Endozoicomonas gorgoniicola: one gene and its partner. The protein of the gene in region 1 purifies or fractionates together with the protein of each later gene. This does not show direct contact. Links are inferred from orthologs where the notes say so. Each region holds a gene or a part of one and is shown on either strand. Other genes may lie near its edges. The genes, in order: NX722_RS12180 and NX722_RS01545.

The links.
Region 2: the proteins of NX722_RS12180 (region 1) and NX722_RS01545 purify together in Escherichia coli (affinity purification with mass spectrometry, with the first as the bait; 2 studies listed by BioGRID). This does not show direct contact. The link is inferred for Endozoicomonas gorgoniicola from one-to-one orthologs.

The regions. Positions count from the first base shown.
Region 1 is NZ_JAPFCC010000001.1:2,644,476-2,654,625, forward strand. Bases 2,572-5,474 are described here. They hold NX722_RS12180 (DsbC family protein), read left to right. Parts: upstream 2,572-3,550; coding sequence 3,551-4,399; downstream 4,400-5,474. Other genes in these bases: xerD (site-specific tyrosine recombinase XerD), read left to right, coding at 2,572-3,419; NX722_RS12185 (hypothetical protein), read left to right, coding at 4,603-5,474. In the rest of the region: ribosome maturation factor RimM, read left to right, coding at 1-339; tRNA (guanosine(37)-N1)-methyltransferase TrmD, read left to right, coding at 382-1,134; rplS (50S ribosomal protein L19), read left to right, coding at 1,181-1,534; NX722_RS12170 (C58 family peptidase), read right to left, coding at 1,676-2,272; more of xerD, read left to right, coding at 2,514-2,571; more of NX722_RS12185, read left to right, coding at 5,475-6,108; NX722_RS12190 (hypothetical protein), read left to right, coding at 6,327-6,638; NX722_RS12195 (homoserine dehydrogenase), read left to right, coding at 6,858-8,159; thrC (threonine synthase), read left to right, coding at 8,206-9,630; NX722_RS12205 (valine--tRNA ligase), read left to right, coding at 9,965-10,150. UniProt on the Escherichia coli protein: Acts as a disulfide isomerase, interacting with incorrectly folded proteins to correct non-native disulfide bonds.
Region 2 is NZ_JAPFCC010000001.1:341,759-351,879, reverse strand. Bases 4,844-7,717 are described here. They hold NX722_RS01545 (FKBP-type peptidyl-prolyl cis-trans isomerase), read right to left. Parts: upstream 6,587-7,717; coding sequence 6,101-6,586; downstream 4,844-6,100. Other genes in these bases: NX722_RS01535 (hypothetical protein), read right to left, coding at 7,603-7,717; NX722_RS01540 (hypothetical protein), read left to right, coding at 6,790-7,575; NX722_RS01550 (hypothetical protein), read left to right, coding at 4,844-5,854. In the rest of the region: NX722_RS01570 (SMI1/KNR4 family protein), read left to right, coding at 127-531; NX722_RS01565 (hypothetical protein), read right to left, coding at 645-1,211; oxygen-dependent tRNA uridine(34) hydroxylase TrhO, read left to right, coding at 1,518-2,534; NX722_RS01555 (hypothetical protein), read right to left, coding at 2,500-3,138; more of NX722_RS01550, read left to right, coding at 3,443-4,843; more of NX722_RS01535, read right to left, coding at 7,718-10,121. UniProt on the Escherichia coli protein: Folding helper with both chaperone and peptidyl-prolyl cis-trans isomerase (PPIase) activities. Chaperone activity prevents aggregation of unfolded or partially folded proteins and promotes their correct folding.

The DNA of each region.
Region 1 (10,150 bases):
ATCGCAGGTTGTGATGACCGGGATATCGCCCGCCAGTATTGTGGTGCCGAGATCAAGGTTCACGCCAGCGAACTGCCCGAGGCTGCCGATGATGAAATTTATTGGCACGAACTCGAAGGACTGAATGTCATCACCCGCAGCGATGCAGGCGAAGACCTTCTTCTGGGCAGAGTCAGTCATCTGATGGAAACCGGAGCCAATGATGTTCTGGTGATTCGCCCCTGCAGGGGCAGTATCGACAAGTCCGAACGCCTTGTGCCGTGGCTGGTCGATCAGGTGATTGAAGAAGTGAACCCTGAAGCAGGGTTCATTCGGATTGACTGGGATCCGGAATTTTAATCCGTTATGGAACATCACAACAATGATGCCATAACGGCAGATATGTGGTTCGGTGTGGTCACACTGTTTCCTGAAATGTTTCGCGCGATTACCGAACACGGTATTTCCGGGCGAGCCGTTAAGGAAGGCAGTGTAGCGGTAGAAACCTGGAATCCCCGGGACTTTACCCACGACAAACACCGGACTGTGGATGACCGACCTTATGGCGGTGGTCCCGGCATGTTGATGAAAATTCAACCTCTGCGTGACGCCATCCATGCAGCAAAACAAGCTGCTGGAACCGATGCCACAGTGATATACCTGTCTCCCCAGGGACGCCCGTTAGATCAGGCAGGGGTTCAGGAACTCGCCGCAAAAAAGCGGATCATTCTGGTAGCGGGGCGGTATGAAGGTATTGATGAGCGCGTAATCAACAACGAAATCGACGAGGAATGGTCGATTGGGGATTACGTATTAAGTGGTGGCGAACTCGCCTCCATGACCCTGATTGATGCAGTATCACGCTTTGTACCGGGCACCCTGGGTCATAAGGATTCCGCCCAAGAAGACTCCTTTGCGGACGGCCTTCTTGACTGCCCGCACTACACCCGTCCGGAAGTATTTGAAGGACAGGCAGTGCCGGAAGTACTGATGTCAGGCAACCACCAGCGAATTCGCGAATGGCGCCTGAAACAGTCTCTGGGCAGAACCTGGCTGCGACGCCCTGACCTGCTTGAAGGTCGTGAGCTGACCGGCGAGGAAAAGAAATTACTTGCTGAGTTCCAGCGTGAACACAGCGAAGCCAGCAAAGGGTAAACCCTTAATTTGGCGGAAATCTTGACTATCGGGAGCAAAAGCTAAAATGAGCAAGAACAGAATTATTGAAGCGCTCGAAAACGAGCAAATGAACAAGGAAATCCCTGCCTTCGCACAGGGTGACACCGTTGTTGTACAAGTTAAGGTAAAAGAAGGCAACCGTGAGCGTCTGCAGGCGTTTGAAGGTGTTGTTATCGCTATCCGTAAGCGTGGCCTGAACTCTGCTTTCACCGTTCGTAAAATCTCCAGCGGTGTTGGCGTTGAGCGTGTATTCCAGACTTACAGCCCACTGATCGACTCCATCACTGTTAAGCGCCGTGGTGACGTTCGTCAAGCCAAGCTGTACTACCTGCGTGAGCGTAGCGGTAAGGCTGCTCGCATCAAGGAAAAGCTCAAGTAAGATCGCTTTGATCCCGGCTCAAACCGGGACCGGAAAAATCTTTATTTATTGTTCTGACAATCCGGCAACTTTTGTTAGACATCAAAAAAAGCGACTTCGGTCGCTTTTTTTGTACCTGATCTCTGCCCTCCCCAACCAACGCTATTTTTTGGGGTAGGGAGTCACTCTGGCAATATACCAGTTACAGTTCAGGACAGGTTGATAATTGAGATAAATATGAGCGGAAACCTTATGCATGAATTCAGCTGAGTCGTTAAAACGGTACAAAGCAAGTGTGGAGTCAAAAAAGTCCAGCTCATTCCCCTGAACCCGCGTTCCCATAACATGCCCCATATTTTCCAGATTACCCATCAGGTAAATTAAATGAAACCCCTCCCTTAGCGATATGTCACAAGCATTCATGAAAGGATCGAATTGACTTAGCCCATATCTGCAATATTCAACGGATAATCCGTTACCCAATAGAAAATCACTCATTTCCTGCAAGAAATTTAGCTGCTTTCTAACACGGGGGACGATTAAGTTATTGTACGCTGACGATATAACACCCATCAAAGATACCGAACCCAGCTCATCAAATGAATTAAGGGCACCATTGGCCATACTTTTTTTTATCCAGATTATCGTCATGCCCACGCACAGGCCTACTCTCGTAGTGGGAACGGGGATTGTCGTCCCTTTTTTCCAACGGACATTGAGCGTATAGGGATTAACAGTGGAAAAAACCTCGGTAACCATAACAATCCACCTTACTAGCCAGTATGTCAAACATAGACCATTTGCACTGATTTAAGGCTCCAACCCGGAAATATCAAGGCTTGCTCAAGAGGGAAAAATGACTATTAAAGTCGAGAAGACTTCACCCCCAAGAGCAAGCCATGACCAAGTAACACACCCAGCCGCCCACCTTCCCGTGGCCATTTGCCTGCCGGGGCAGAATTCCTATACCATCCACTCAATACACCAACCAGTCGAACCAATGCCTGAACTCCCTCAAACCAACGAACCCGTTACGCAGTTTCTCCAGCATCTCTGGCTGGAAAAAGGCCTGAGTGAGAATACCCGCTCGTCTTATCAACGTGATCTCAGGCAATTCCAGGAATGGTTACAGGAACACGAACAGAAACCGGTGACCGAAGCAACCCGTGACAGCCTCAGTCACTACCTTGCCTGGCGCTACGAGCAACGCTACAAGCCTGCCTCAACCGCCCGAAGCCTCTCGAGCCTGCGTGGTTTTTACCGGTTCCTGCTCAGGGAAGGTGAACTGGCCAGAGATATCACCGCCAATATCGAACTGCCCAGACAGGGTCGCTCACTGCCTAAAACCCTGACAGAATCCGATGTCGAAACCCTCCTGAATGCACCGGATACCGACACTACACTGGGTCTTCGTGACCGATGCATGCTGGAACTACTTTACGCCTGTGGTTTACGGGTGTCAGAACTGGTGACGCTGACGTTAGACCAGATCAACCTGCGACAGGGCATTGTTCGAATCACAGGCAAAGGTGGCAGGGAACGCTTATGCCCAATGGGAGAAGAAGCCCTGACCCGGATTCTGGACTATATGAAATGTGCCAGACCCGAACTACTCAATAACATTGACAGCCCGGTCATGTTTCCGGGTCGACGAGGCCAGCCCATGACCCGTCAGACCTTCTGGCACCGAATCAAGCACCACCAGCAGACAGCAGGCATAACAGCGGATGTATCTCCCCATGTATTACGCCATGCCTTCGCCACTCACCTGCTTAACCACGGTGCCGACCTGCGGGTGGTTCAGTTACTGCTTGGACACAGCGACCTATCCACCACCCAGATTTACACCCATGTGGCGCGACACCGACTGGAAACACTTCACGCGGAACACCACCCCCGGGGATGACAAAGCCTCAACAGCGACTAAACTTCTGTGCCATACAATCCGATCAAGTCTGTTAGCAGTAACGATTTAACCAACAACAATCAAGCCAGCCAAAAGGCCTGGACCAAAAACAATAGAAACGAGGAACCCTCATGCGGCACAGCGCACTGATCCTTCTGGCTGGACTGATAGCCACACAGCCTCTTCTGGCAGAAGAAAAAGCCAGCCAAAAGCCTGAAACAACGGCTGTTGCCTCTTACGACAAAGAACTGGCAGGAATCCGTGAAGCGATAGAAATCCAGCTTAAGTCCCGTGACCCCAATATTCCTATCGAACGTGTTGAGCGAACCGGGTGGTCAGATGTCTACATGGTGGTTCTGACCGGAGGAGTTGTTATCTATGCCAGCAAAGACGGCCGCATGATCCTCAGAGGCGATATGCTGCGGCTGGAAGACGACGGCGGCATTACCAATTTGACAGAAAGCGTTCGTAATACCGCCGTAGCCCGGCAGCTAAACAAAATAAAGCCTGCCGATGTGATCAGCTTTAAACCCGAAGGCGAAGTTAAAGGTGTCGTTTATGCATTCACCGACGTTGACTGCGGTTATTGCCGGAAACTCCATCAGGAAGTGCAGGCAATGAATGATCTGGGCATCGAACTGCGCTATCTTGCCTTTCCAAGAGGCGGGCCGAACTCCCCGGCCTACAGCAAGATGGTCAACGCATGGTGCGCAGAAGACCGCAAAAAGGCTATTTCTGACCTTAAAACCGGCAAAGATATACCCTCCACGGCTGTTACCAAAAAAGGCGAACCACAACCGGAAGGCTCCTGCGCAGTGCTGGTTGATCAGCAGTATCAACTGGGAAACAAGCTGGGTGTCAATGGCACACCTGCCCTGTTCCTGGAAGATGGTCGGGCCATTCCGGGCTACCGCCCTGCAGCCGAACTGGCAAAAATTATGGGCATTACCCCACCCGCTCTCCCCGCTGCTTCTCAATGATGAATGGCTCTTAATGGGATAGATATCTCTTAATGGGATGGATGTCTCTTAATAGGATGTCTCTTAACAGGATGTCTCTTAACAGATAGTTGCCTGCCCTGCTGGCAAGGCAACTTCACCGCACCTTCCCTGCATTGGTCATTGAACTTTCTCAGGTCAGAGCTGTCTTTAGAGTATCGGGATAACCAAACGGACTTATTACTATGGAAGGACAAAGCGCTACCTCAGCCTCTAAACCAAGCTGGTACAACTACTGGCTCGACTTCCCCGACCTGAAAAAGGAATCGGAGAATTCCGGCGAAACGACGAATTCCGGCAAAACGACGAAAGTATCCATCGTTCCTGCGGAACCTTCCCAGACGGCTGCCGGTTCACCCTCCGACTCAGCCCTTCCGGAAACAAAAGACGTTAGACAAAGAAATGTTATTTCTGCCAATAGCTCCATACAGAGCCCCGACGAGCCTGTTGCCAATTTTGACAAAAACTTCACTGCGTTGATTGAGGATGCCCTATGGAACACATGCCCACCTGAAGAGGAAGACCAGTCCAGGCCCCGGCTCCCATCCCCCACTTTAACGGGCAATATTTCTCTGGGAACAGCACCAACAGAGGAAGGCAAAAATGAGAAAACAGAACAATTATTGTGCAATTATGACTTTGTTGAGCTGCAAGATTCCGACAAACAGGTCTGCAACCTCCTCCAGCATTCCACGAGCAGTGTCAACACAATCTGCCAGAAAGAATGGAGACTTCTAAGTGAAGAAGAGCAGGAAGACGCCCTGAAGGAAATAAGAGCCCTTACCCAGCTGCTTAGCACCTTTTCATCAGACGATCTGGCAACGATACTGGTCAGAGAAAGCTCAGGGCTGGAAGCCGCCTCGAGAATTGAACACCTTCAATCTCAGCTTGAGAAAATCAACGAAAATTACCGGGGACTGGCTGCCCTTTTGCAGCCCACGGAACCCGTCATCCAGGATACCAAAGCGTTATGTAACGCCCTGTACCCCAGAATTAAGCAATTACAGGTAAACCAGCTGGCAGGCTCCCATAAAGCCAGCGAATCCAGCTGGGAATCCTGCAACAATGTTGCCTGCGGCGATCCGCGCAAGGTTAACCCGGATGGTATATCTGCACAGTTTGAAATTGATATTCTGCGACAATCCAATTTCGCCATTTTCAACGGTGAAGGAGAGCTACAGTTCCATTCCGCAGTAAAAAATTATGAGTATCAGCAGGAGAACAATGAAAACAGTAATGAGCGCTTCAAGGAAGACTGCCGCAAGGAACTGATAAAATTATGCGCCGGCTACCCCGGTCATATGCTGGCCGTTGTGTCTGACCTGGCCAGTCAGAGTCCATACAACGCTATGTGCCACGCCATGAAACAGTTATTTACAGAGCAGCTGAAAGGAGATCACGTTATCGCTCCGCAGGAACGCAAAATAGAAACACGCTTGCTACCACAACCGGACGGCACACTGGTCGTTGAATTAACCCTTGCTTTTAACCAGTACAAACTTAATGATCCGGATGGACGACAGTGTCTGGTTGATCAACCCGCACTGATAAAGTCTCGCACCACTCTGGACCCAGGTAGACTGGATGAACGAAAGCTGGACGATATTGAGCTGCACCTGCTTTCTGCAGACAGCTGTATTAACTTTACGGAACGCCCCTTAGCTTCGCGCCAGAGGTCTATAATTTCATAAAGTGTCATCTACAGTACAAGTCGGATGTTGTCTGAACTGATGTTGTCTGAACTATAGTCGCATTAAAAGCTTTTTAGTCAATCTGGCCTTGCATCATGAAGCTCCACTCAAAAGTTAAAGTTATAAATAAATACAAAAGCCCCCGTGAGCTGGAGGACGATTTGTACAACATAATTAATACCGTAAAAGGAATGGGCTATAGGAAAGAGGATGTCGAGATGCTTGAAGTAAATTTGAGAATAAATTTTCCATTGTATATCCGCAGACAACTTCAGGAATTATTTGTTGGCAATTTCGCAAAAAAAATTCCAGTCCGGGCTGCTCACTATATCAGTCGTGACCAGTTCAGTCCTGACCCCAGCCTGTTGAGCAGACTGGCTATACGTATTGCTACATTGAGCCACCCAATCTCTGTTATCGTTGCATCGAATACACTGATTTTTTTATTTAATAAGCAGTTTGTATGGGGACACCAGATCACTAGAACCCCATTTTTGGACAACCATATCATCAATGTTGATTTAATGTAGCCATGCTGCGCTACCAACGACAAAGCTCGCATCAGCCCGGTATTTGTAGCTATAATCAGCCCCTGCGTTTTACAAACCTGAATAATACAACTCTGCCCGGGAAGTCGGCACGGTATCGATCCAGACTCTACAGCAACAACACTCTTTCAGGCTTTCTGCAGAATCACACAACGTCGAATAAACCATTAACAATAAGTTTTAATAAGAGGGTGAAGCATTTTGAAACCGGTTAAGGTAGGAATATGCGGTCTGGGTACCGTCGGTAGCGGTACCTTCAATGTATTAACCCGTAACACTGAAAGCATTACTGCCCGAACTGGCAGACCCATCATTATTGAGCAGGTAGGAACCCGTCGCGGCAACCCGGCTTGCGACACCAGCCGTACATCCGTTACCACCGATATCTTTGATGTTGCGCGCAATCCTGACATTGATATCGTTGTCGAACTGATTGGCGGTTACGACGTTGCCAAAGACCTGATCATGACAGCCATCAGCAACGGCAAACACGTTGTGACCGCAAACAAAGCCCTGATCGCTGAGCACGGTAATGAGATTTTTCACGCTGCCCTGGAAAACAATGTCATTGTCGCTTATGAAGCCGCTGTGGCCGGGGGAATTCCGGTTATCAAAACCCTGCGTGAAGGCCTGGCAGCCAATGATGTCAACTGGCTGGCCGGAATTATCAATGGTACTGGTAACTTTATCCTGACCGAAATGGGCGACAAAAACCGTCCGTTCGAAGAGGTGCTGAAAGAAGCCCAGGAGCTGGGTTATGCCGAAGCCGACCCAACCTTTGACGTGGAAGGCATTGATGCCTGCCACAAACTGACCATTATGGCTTCCATCGCTTTCGGTATGCCACTGCAGTTTAACAAAGCATTTACAGAAGGCATCAGCCAGGTGACGCCAGGCGATATCCAATACGCTGAAGAACTGGGTTACCGAATCAAGCATCTGGGCATTTCCAAAAAAACAACTAAAGGCGTTGAGCTTCGGGTACATCCGGCGCTGATCCCCGCTGATCGGCCGATGGCCAATATCAATGGTGTACTCAATTCCGTTGTGATCAATGCCGATGCCATTGGTGAAACCATGCTGGTAGGCCCCGGAGCAGGCGCAGAGCCTACTGCCTCTTCCGTTGTGGCTGATATTATCGACATCGCCCGCAACCTGGAAACACCTCCGTCAATGCCTTTCCCACTTGGCTACAGTGCGGACGCCATGCAACCATTGGAAGTGCTGCCTGCCGATGAGATCGACTGCGCCTACTACCTGCGTATTCATGTAAACGACCACCCCGGTGTGATCACGGCACTGAGTTCTGTGCTGGGCAAAAACAACATCAACATTTCTGCAATGACCCAGAAAGCCGCCCGTGAACACGACATGCATGCCGATGTGGTGATTCTCACAGAAATCGTCAAGGAGTCGGTTATGAAGCAGGCTCTGACAAAAATTGAAGCCCTGGAAGATGTGCAGGCTCCGGTTGCCCATATTCGTGTCGAAGCGCTTTGCTGAGCCATGACTTAAAGTATGGGCGTGATAAAGGACCATAGGGGAAAACATGAAATATATTACAACCCGATCCAGCACTAGCGAGATGAAGGGTAAGACAAAAGGATTTCAGGACGTACTGCTGGCAGGTCTTGCCAGCGATGGCGGGCTTTATGTACCCGCAGAACTGCCGCAGTTCTCAAAAGAAGACATTCGTCAACTAAGAGGCTTGCCTTATAACGAGCTGGCATACACGATCATCAAGCCTTTTGTTGGTAGCGAAATTGATGACACCACGCTGAAACAGCTGATTGACGACAGTTACAGCACAATAGATACCTTCAGCCATAATGCTGTTGCCCCTCTGCACCAGATTGGCAGCAACGAATGGATTATGGAGCTGTTTCACGGTCCAACACTGGCGTTCAAGGACTTTGCCCTGCAACTGCTTGGGCGGCTGCTGAACCATGTGCTGACAGAGCGTGGCGAAAAAGCCATTGTACTGGGAGCCACCTCTGGCGACACCGGGTCGGCAGCCATTGAAGGCTGCCGCCATAGCGATGCACTGGATATTTTTATCCTGCACCCTTATCAGCGGGTTTCAGAAGTCCAGCGTCGTCAGATGACCAGTGTACTGGCTGACAACGTCAACAACATTGCCATCAAAGGTAATTTTGATGACTGTCAGGCAATGGTGAAACAATCCTTTGCCGACCAGTCCTTCCTGCCGGACAATACACGACTGGTAGCCGTTAACTCTATTAACTGGGCGCGCATCATGGCGCAGGTAGTGTATTACTTCCATGCTGCACTGCTGCTGGGCGCCCCGGATCGTGAAATCGCCTTCTCGGTTCCTACCGGCAACTTTGGCGATATCTTTGCCGGTTACATTGCCCGGGGTATGGGCCTTCCGGTTAGCAAGCTGATCGTCGCCACCAATCAGAACGACATTCTGCACCGCTTCTTCAAAGATAACGACTACCGTAAGCAGCAACTGGAACACACCCTGTCACCCAGTATGGATATCATGGTGTCCAGCAATTTTGAGCGCCTGCTGTTTGACATGCTGGGTCGGGATGGAAACCGGCTGGCACAGCTGATGGAAACCTTCCAGACTACCGGGAAACTGCAGGCTCCTGAAGCAGACTGGCTGGAAATCAAAGCGCTGTTTGAAAGCTGTCGTACTGACGACTCTGACACCTGCTCAACCATTGCACAACTGCACGAGGAAACCAACTACCTTGCCGACCCTCACACCGCCACCGGTGTACGGGCATTGCAGGAGTTGAACCTTGCCCCCCGGACGCCAAAGGTCGTTCTGGCGACAGCCCATCCGGTAAAATTTCCGGACGCTGTGGAAAAAGCAGGTCTGCAATCACCTTCCCTGCCTCCTCACATGAGCGACCTGCTCCAGCGCGAAGAGCGTTATACCGTACTTGAGAACAACCTGTCAGAGCTGCAGGCTTTTATCAGGCAACAAACCCGGCATCGCTAAGCCGGAAATTCAGCAGGAACTGGCAACTGCTGGCTCCTGCCGTTGTTTTCATTGGTGCGGTTAGCTCCATCCCAGCGTAAGCTGTTTAAAGAAGTGGTTGGTGCCTTCATTAAGATTTTTGTAAAGGACAAAGATGGCCTGTTACCAAAATTTGCAGGTGCCATCAATGCGTAAGTCCTCCAACTGTAAACACCGGCAGGCAACAGAACGTTGGTTCCATGTATGGCTGATATGCAGCAACCCAGCCTCAGAAATACACCCTTACAGACCTTAACCATTTGCATGTATAATGCGCTGTTTATCTTATTACCCTACCCACAAGAATCCTGTAGTTATGGAAAAAACGTTCAATCCGCACGCTATCGAGCGCACCTGGTATCAAACCTGGGAGGAAAAAGGTTATTTCGCTCCCTCCGGTGAAGGCAAGCCTTACACCATCATGATTCCCCCGCCGAACGTGACCGGTAGCCTCCACATGGGGCATGCGTTCCAGGACTCCATCATGGATGCCCTGACCCGT
Region 2 (10,121 bases), 2.3 Mb from region 1 along the record:
CTATGACAAAAGACAGTCCATAGCACTTCCAGCCTATTATACCCCACATCTGTCCGCCTAAATGTGATCACGCTACAGGTGAGCAATGTTAAACTAGGGCAAACTATTGTTACTGGATAAAGACCGATGGAAGATGTCATTGAAGAACTTCGGGAAAATGCGGAACAGGTAGCCATTCCGCTGGATCTTCCCAACGAAGATGACCTGATAGAAATAGAGGAACAGATCCTGCTGCCCATACCCTACGAATTTCGTGAATTCCTGTTACAGGTAAGCGATGTCGTCTATGGTTCAATGGAGCCGGTCACCATTGCTGACTCCCATTCACACACCTATCTGCCAGAAGTCACTGCAACCGCCTGGGATCTGGGTGTTCCCAGAGACCTGATCCCAATCTGCGAATACAATGGCGATTACTACTGCGTTTCCGCTGAAGGCGAAGTCGGTCTCTGGTCAGACGGTGAACTGCAGGAAGAAGAAACGTGGCCTACGGTCTGGCACTGGGCTAAGAACGTCTGGTTGCAAAGTTAACTGACAACACTTCCCGCTCTGTTGCTTTTCCAGGCAGCCATTACCATTAGGGAAAAATGCAGTGTTCATCCCTTCGGTGTTGGCACTGCATCGCCCTGACCAAATGACTGGAATCAGATTTTCGCAGAACGTGAGGCGGGTATGTGACTGACCGCCCCCCTGACAAGGCCAATCATGCCTGCAAGAGGCGTTAAAGCCAGCCCCACTGCCGCACCTGCAACTCCGCCAACAATATAGCCTGCACTTCCAGCCAGCGACTCAGCTGGACTGACTATGCTACCGAGTTGCCTGCCAGCTTGTGACCCTGGAAGGAAAACTGCCGCTAACGCTAAGGGTACAGTAATAGGGCACAGGGCTCCGAGAATTGCGGAAGCACCAACAAATTTACCCAGCTTCTCCGTAATGTTTGCGGCATACCGGGTACTGTTTACGATGGTGCTTTTCATGTAGCTGCCCGCCACTTTAAACGGTCGGGCTATTCTGCTCATGATGGATGTTTTTGGTGGCTTCGTCTGGTCGGCAGCCATCCGGGAAAGATACTTGTGTCCGTTTTCTTCCGTTACCCCCATTCCATTCAGCGTACCGGCCCCTCTGGGTTCATCGGAATGGAGTGTTGTATCAGATTGGCCGACCCCGAAAGTGCCGATTGTGGGATGATTAAGAAATTGTGTTGAGTGCATATCATTTACTCCTTATTCTTTTTAATTAAAAGTTATTATTGGTTGGCTTTTTAATACTCTTTAAATTATGACCCGTGCTTTTGAAAATACACTGACTACGCGGTTAGTGTGCCTAACACTTTATGGAAGAAACGCTTCCACTGACTGATACCCACTTCATAGCGAAGAAGACCGCAGCAGTATTTTCTAATCCCCGATTGACTGCTACACTCTCCACCACATTTAACCAACCCATCATCCGGCTTCCTGAACATATCCCCTGATAATGCGTTGTACAATCAATGGACAACAATATGGACAACAATAATGAAAACCGTTGTTTGCGCCCTCTACAAATTCGTGACTCTCACCGACTACCAGTCCCTGCGCCTGCCCCTGTCCGAGGCGATGCACCGACTTCAAATCCGGGGAACCCTACTGCTTGCCCATGAAGGCATTAATGGCACGGTGGCCGGAAGCCGTGAAAACATTGATAACCTTCTGGACTGGCTGAGAGATGATCCCAGACTAAGCGACCTGACCACCAAAGAGTCTTTCACGGATCAGCAGCCTTTCAAACGCACCAGAGTCAAACTGAAAAAAGAAATTGTCACCATGGGGGTCGGGAATATCGACCCGAACCTGAGTGCTGGCACTTATGTAAAACCTCAGGACTGGAACCGACTGATTTCAGATCCGGAGGTAGTCGTGGTCGATACCCGCAATGCTTACGAAGTCCAGGTGGGAACCTTCAGGCATGCTACCAACCCGCAAACCGAAACATTCCGGGAGTTTCCTGAATACGCTGACAAACACCTTGACCCGGCCAGACACAAAAAAGTCGCCATGTTCTGCACTGGTGGTATTCGCTGCGAAAAATCAACGGCCTACCTTAAACAAAAGGGCTTCGAACAGGTGTATCACCTGCAGGGTGGCATCCTCAAATATCTGGAAGACGTTCCGGAAACAGAATCACTCTGGGAAGGCGAATGCTTTGTCTTTGATGACCGCGTCACCGTCAACCACCAGCTGGAGCAGGGACAATACGACCAGTGTCACGCCTGCCGCCTGCCCATTACCGAGGAAGATAAAGCCAGCCCGTTTTATGAGCAGGGGGTCAGCTGCCCACACTGCCATAACAAACATTCCAGCCAGCAGAAGCAGCGTTTCAAGGAGCGGGAAAAGCAGATGCAGCTGGCTAAAGCCAGAGGCGAGGCTCATATCGGTGGGCAGGTTGCGGATACCGTAACATCACGACGCAAACAGAAAATCCGCGACAGGGAGCGTCAGCGCTCCCGAAGTCAGACGATCAGACAAAAAGCTGAGTCACAGCGTTCAGAGTAAGAAGCCCACTGCGAAAACTGTGAACCAGCAAGCCACTGGCTGCCAGAGTGGTCAGTGGAATCAGGCGCCTCTTTTCCTCTCGACTGAAATACCAGAAGGTTCCGGCAGACGTCACCATCAGCATAATCAACTGGGCAAAATGCGGTTCAATATCAAGGGAAGCCGCCATAATGCCAATGCAGCCCGCAATATTGATAAACAGCCACAACGGCGACAGCCTTTTCCCGATGCTGCCCAGAACAGGAAATTTTATCAATGCCCCTCCCGTCCAGGCTTTTGGCTGAATATCAGAAGACAGATGCAGGGCAATACCCAGCGACAAACCGGCAGCAATGGCAGGTAATGCCATAAAATACACGACCATCGGCAACAGTAAGGAATGCGTCAAGCCGGAACGATGGCTTAACCCTGGTATTAAAAAATCCCAGTCCGGCCAGCGTACTCCTGCCATCATGCCAGCCAGAAACAGAAGAGGGTTTTTCCATTGCGCAATCATTGTCCAGTACGGAAAAGCATTTTCCGCACTATAGACAGAAGCAGTTATAGCAATCGCCACCAATGGCGCAGTCAGGAGTCGCATAGACAACAAACAATCGACAAACAAACAAAATGGCTGCGAACTATACAACCATTAACCTACGAATTGAAAGGCAAAGATGGTTTGTAAAGACGTACTGGGTGATTGTGGTAAGCAGCCTGTCAAATCAACAGGTTTGGTTAAGTACCGACTATTTTCTTGCAGCCAGTGAATATATGGGCTATTTAATTCAGGGAAGATAATACTTCTCATTTGTATTAACAATTAATCATTAGATATACCATCCAGATCTCCGGAGGTTGTTTTCATTAATCCAGCTTCCGCCGGTATAGAGCAGCCTGCTTTGTTTGGCTGTGAGGACAGTCTTTATATGAATAAAGTCAAACGCTTTAACATCCTGTACCTGTTCGTACTTGTCATGTACGGATTTTTAGATAAAGCCGTGGCGATCCCCACAAACGCCACCACGCTTAGCACCACTGAGCAGCCTGCTTCTCCATCAGAGTCACCTATGGACCGTTTGAACAGGCTTTGTAATTTTTCGGTTAACATGGGTCGCCTGGATGCAAGTAACGATGCCATTGTGAAAGTCATTGCTGATGGCATGGAAAAATTTTTCCGGGAACACCCGGATGAAGAGATCAGGCGATGTATTATAGAGGTACCTGAACAAAAGTTTAATCTTGATAAACGTATTAATGGTTATAACGATTCCAAAAGTTGGCACGAAAGATTTGGCACAGCTTTTTTACTGGTTGGAAAGGCATACGGTGTCAACATTAGAGAGAATGAGGCATCGTGTACTATAGGGAGCACGTTTATCGCTGGAGAAGATAAAGGGGTTTCGAGTCATATACCGAAAACCTGGACCAATTATTTTTTTGTTACGGATGCAATTACTCTTGATTCCGGTCAAAAGCTTATTGGTATTCCAATTGATGTTAACAAGGTCGCATTGGCGGAAGACTATCATATTTCTATGGCACGAAGAATTTCTGCTAGCTTTTCATGCCATTGGCACTCAACAGACGCCACTTTTAATCAAAATACTAAAAGAGATAATCTTATAAGACTTGCGGGTTCTGGAGTCGTTATTTCAGGCATAACAAACGCCACTTCCTTTTCATATAGACAAAGCTATAGCAAACTGTGTTATCAATATGGGCATTTTGGGTCCAGAAGATTGCACCGTAGAACCATATATCCTGATATGGTGTATTCGGATATGATTAAAATAGACCTGCAGCCAATGAGCTTCAATTATCCCGAGGGATACAGTCTCATCAAAATCACTAACAGCAATCTGTTCCAGATAAATGACGCAATAGTTAATATGTCACTAGAAGAAAATCATCAGGATATTTTTTCAAGATGGCTTGATGACAGGGTGTTTATTAGTTTTCGCAATAATACTTTTAGCTCATGCTATGCCAGTAAAAACAGAGTTCCTAAGAAAGACATTGATACCCCTTTGAAAATAAATCTTCAATATACAGATTATTCAAACAATACGAGAAAAACTCATGTTTTGGATTTCCAGGACAACAAATTCATCACTGACGTCAGAGAAGTATTAGATTTAAAAGTTGCTCCAAATTCTGCAACACTCATAAAGGATAACAGCCTTACTTCTCTGGGTTTTAGTGCGGGAAGAACAGCAGGAATCATTATTTCTGGAATTACAAAGCCGGAGCTGGCAAGCCTGACCTCTCCAGGTTTCCAATTTGAAAATAATGACATTTCCGGTTTTATGACTTCGATTGCTCTGCTCGGACAGCTCGATCTTCACTTAAAATCGAATAAACTCTTAGGGAAGCAACAACCGTTTGGAAGAACGGACTTTCAGATTTATCCAATAAAACTTTCCGGTGATAACAACAACAGCTACCTGAAAGAAATTGAGTCTCCCTGCGAAGCTCTGGAAGAAACAAGCATAGAGGGAGGATTTATATTTTCCGATGGCACGCCCTGCCCTTCTGGTTACATATCTCCTTCTGCTTCCACTTTTACCACCACACCAATGACAAGCCTGGCAGCCACGTCTCTTATTCGCTCAGCTAGTCGGCTTCAAAGCATAACGCCGGGCATTCAGACGACGCCGGTTGTCACAACGTCAAAGGTCAAACTTTCGTCAGAGACCAACATTGCCCCTGCTGTCTCCCAAACAATGGAGAACAGAATCACAACAACAACCAGTACACCAGGTTCAGCATCTACTACCAGCTCAAATTCAATGCTTGTGAACAGCTCGCCGACACCATTGACCCCTTCTCCATCCATGCCAGTCATGTCGACACCCAGTGCGTCAGGCTCAGCACCCACTGTTAGCTCAAATTCAATGCTTGTGAACAGCTCGCCGACACCATTGACCCCTTCTCCATCCATGCCAATCATGTCGACACCCAGTGCGTCAGGCTCAGCACTCACTGTCAGCTCAAATTCAATGCTTGTGAACAGCTCGCCGACACCATTGACCCCTTCTCCATCCATGCCAGTCATGTCGACACCCAGTGCGTCAGGCTCAGCACTCACTGTCAGCTCAAATTCAATGCTTGTGAACAGCTCGCCGACACCATTACCCCCTTCTCCATCCATGCCAGTCATGTCGACACCCAGTGCGTCAGGCTCAGCACCCACTGTCAGCTCAAATTCAATGCTTGTGAACAGCTCGCCAGTACCACCGACACCATCGACTCCGTCTATCACTCCGTCCCTTGACGCAACCTGGAAAAACAGCTCTGAACTTGTGAAAAAAAAAACAGGAACTCCGACGCCTCCTTAAGTAACGGAGGCATAGCAGGAGTCAGTATTGGCGCGGGCGCGGTACTGGCAGGCGTATTTTGCGCTGGCTTATACGTTTACTATCGCTATAAGCGAGCAGTCTCCCAACCTTTTCCAGAAACCGAAGCCAATATTCCACTGACTGATTATGACTGTAAAATACCCTGATATATTACCGCTATAACGCAATAAAAAAGCCGGGCAGTTTGTTGTTACCTGCCCGGCTTTTTTAATCAGCATCCGCTAATTAATGCTCGTGGCCATCCGGCCCATGCACATGTCCGTGATCCAGCTCTTCCTGAGTGGCATCACGCACTTCCACCACCTCAACATCAAAGAACAGGTCTTCTCCGGCCAGAGTATGGTTGGCATCAATCACCACCTGCTTCTCTTCTTCGCTGATGGCAATGATGGTCACAACACGAGGACCAATCGCGGTGTCAGCATGGAACTGCATACCCACTTCCACCTGGTGATCACCAAACTGTTCCAGCGGCACTGGCTGAACCAGACTTTCGTCGTATTCACCATAACCTTCAGCCGCTTCGATAGACACTTTCAGCTTGTCACCCGCCTGCTTGCCTGCCAGCGCAGTTTCCAGAGCTTCCAGAATATTCCCGGCGCCCTGGAGATAAGCCAGAGGCTCGTGACCTTCGGAGCTGTCCATGACCTCACCGCCCTGGTTCTTCAGGGTGTAATGAATCTTTACGACCTTGTTGTCGGAAATTACCATTCGTTCATTATCTCTGGGATGTATTTAATTCAACAGCATACCTGCCTGTCCAACAAACTGACAGTGTTTTATCCCCCATACAGGCTGCGTGCATCCATGATGTCACTACCGCCAGAGGTGCGTTCCCTGCCTGCACTCAGGTGTCATAAGCCCTGCAAATGCTCTATCCTTGAGTCACACTCATCACGGCAGGGAGTAGCGATGTGCTAGTTCCCCTCAGCACTTTATGTGAACACTGTTCTCATTCATTTTCTCTGGGAGAGGCCGCAGAGCGAAGCATTATTGAGTTCTGGCGCAAACACACGCTGATCATCAATCGGGATAATGCCCTTGACCAGTTACTGGTGCGCATCCAGTGCGACGCAGGTACTGCCAGTAACCGTTCTCTTGAAGGTTCACTGTTACAACACAGCGACGAGACAACACCTCTTCTGGCAAGCAGCCAGCATGCGGTGGGACAAAGAACCAACAGGCATCCTCTTTTTTTTCGTGCGCACCATATGTTCAGCGCGCTGCACCAGAACTCCTACCTGAGGAGCGCCAGAGTATTGAGACAATACCAGCACTTAATGGAGAGTCTTCGGGAGTTTTCCTATGAGGCAGTCCAGGATCTGGATGACGACGCCGCAAACGATCTGATGACGTTGCTCGGACAGGTGGAACCCCTGATGGGACAAATGGCCGGTATTGCTGCAGGCAGACCTCAGCCCAGTACCTTACAGCATTTGCGACATCTGGCAACCCGTGTTCCGGTTTACACGCTGGTAGGAAGCGCCATGAGTACCCTGCTTACAACACTGATTGGTGGTTTTTATAGTATGGCCACCTGCCAGGAAGACGACGAATGTCTGAATGCTCAGATCAAAGTGGGTGCGGCCGGCGCCGGGATTGTTTTTTTTGGGGCAGCAGCCATCATTTATCGCTGCCGTTGTGATCCGGCTATACGAGAGTTGAGAAGAATACGGCAATCTCACTCCCACTCCGTTTAATTCACAGGTAGCTGAGGCTGGGAGCCATCAGGCAGCAGCGGCTGCCGGATTAGAGTGATGTACCCTGTTGCACACCTGCTGATGAACAGATGCCGACTCAACGCCACTTTGCTGACTGAGGTCCAGGATATACATGGCCAGCTCCGGGTTCACACCCACTCCTTCCACACCATAAAGTAAACGTAAACCCCAGCGGTAGGCATCCTCCTTGCTCAGTTCGCTTTCCCTGCCTTCAACGATTAGCTGTTGCTGTTTATCCAGCTCACTGACCCGCTTCGGATCCGGGTTCAGGAACATGCAGTCAGCATTCTGCGCCCTGCTCACCAGTATCTGTCCTGCACAATCCCTGATATCACTTTGCGCATTCGTCGCAAGGCGCTCCAGTTTTGCCACCGCTGTATAGAATTCATATATGTCTGTTGTCCGGGTCAGGGTATCACCACACTGTGCCAGAATGGCATAAGGATCGTTGGCCTGAGCCTTCTCATTCAACCGCTGACTGGCTCGGGTGTATCCACCTCTGGATGCCCTGGCTAACAGGCTGGCAACCCTTGCCTGCTGCACGCGAAGCCGCTTTTCATCACCTTCCTTCAATGGCTGGCTTTCTGATGGAGAGCTATCTGGTGACGAGTTCTCTAAAGGAATGTCCATCTGATCGTTCAGGAGAACGGCGGCAAAATAGTTCAGTCGGGGGTTATAGGGTGCCTGCTCCAGAGCCTGTTCCATTACTGTCAGAGCCTTTTCCGGTTCGCCTTCACGTTGCAGGTTCTGGAATAAAAGGACAGGGTCAACCTGTCGGGCATAAGGTTCAGCCCTGAAGGTATCCAGACTTTCTGCTGGCGACTGGATAAACTCCCTGACCTGCAAGGCTCTGTTAACCGTTTCCGGATACTGAAGGAACAAACGGTAAAACACTGGCAGGTCAGCCACAGCCTCTGGATTTCCTGCCCTCGCCTGTTCCAGAATACTGTTCATATCAACCCGCTGAAGAATACTGACGGCCTCCTGCTTCGGGGCCATCCTGCAGGTTTCCTCCAGTACTCGCAGGCTGTCTTTTTTTCCGGTGCTGACACGATTATTGACGCTATGCAGCAGCTCCCGATAGTTGTTGTTCATTCCCATCAGTTGCACACCGGTGTTTTCGTGCAACAGCCCGGCTACCGACACCCCGCCTTTTTCATTCATATGCTCTGAGCCAACCTTGAAAAGCGGTACCGGCAAATGCCAGCCTTTTACGTTCAGTTCCAGCCACAGCCGCCCCTCATGAACATTGATAGCCGATACATCCAGACGATTAACCAGCCCCTGGAACATCCCCAGCAGGTAGCCTGCTGCCTGCCCCGTCATGGTTTTTCCGGCTTCCTGAGTATGCTCGATATCCAGTCCGGATACCTGCGACTGGTCGCTGAGAATTTCGCCATTCATGACCTTGAGGGAGATATCACAACGGAAAATTCGCCCTTCAACCAGTGCCGGGGTAATCCATTGCCGATACGCCTCCGGCAATAGTTCAATATTTTTCAACAACTCACTGCCATCCAGCTCAACCCGGTTTAACCGGATCATCCCACTGCCTTGTTCATCCAGGTCAGCCTCTACCTCACCTAGCCTGACACCCGCTATTCCAAGGTCATTTAATTTAAGTGACTGCAACTGAGCATAAGCCAGGGTTTCAGGCACATCCTGAACACCACCTGCATTTTGCTGCACAGCCAGATCCAAAGCTTCAACACTCCCTGAACCACGCACTGGCACCCGCCACTCATTGCCCGGACTTTTTACCCGAATATCGCCAGAGCCTTTGCCTTTGATACCATCCATTCTGACATGATTGCCACGACCCTCTTCCTGAGCCTGACTGTCCACGACAACGGAATCAAAGGATAAACGGCCACTGCCAGGCAGAGAGACTTCCAGCGGACCTTTGGCGATCATCATGGTTTCCGGCGTTGTCTTTATATCAACCTGCCCCAGTTCACCGTGGTAATGGGTTTCACCGTCTTTTTTGATGACTGAGAGTTCTGCATCAAGCCCCTGTACACGACCATGGAGGTCCAGTTTCAGCTCTTTGTCCGGTAATTCCTCACGCAGATCGACATCCATCATAAAGTCGTTAAGTCTGGTCGTTACCGAACGGTCGCTTCCCTTTCTTTCAATATTTACATGTACTTCTCCGGCACCAAGATCCAGATAGGTTGCGCCTTCATTAAACGCTTCCAGCTGGTCCGCCCATATATCCAGCTGCTCCTGCCCCAGAGTCTTGCAAGAGCGCTGTTCGTGAATACAGTCCATATTAAAATCTATTTCAGCGCGAGCGATGTTTGCCCTGAAACGCTCTGAATGCTTGCTCAAAACACCGGAAGCGGTTGAAGTGACCGGTGCGTCCCCGGGCATCACCGCCATCGGAACCTGTATCATTTTCTTCAGGGTACGACTGGCAAGATCAGAAGCCTGTTCAGTATCACAGTACAGGTTGCCTGTCTGCAGACTGAAACCCCTGGTTTCCTTTTCGCCATCCTGCACTTCATGAGCCTGACGGCATTTCA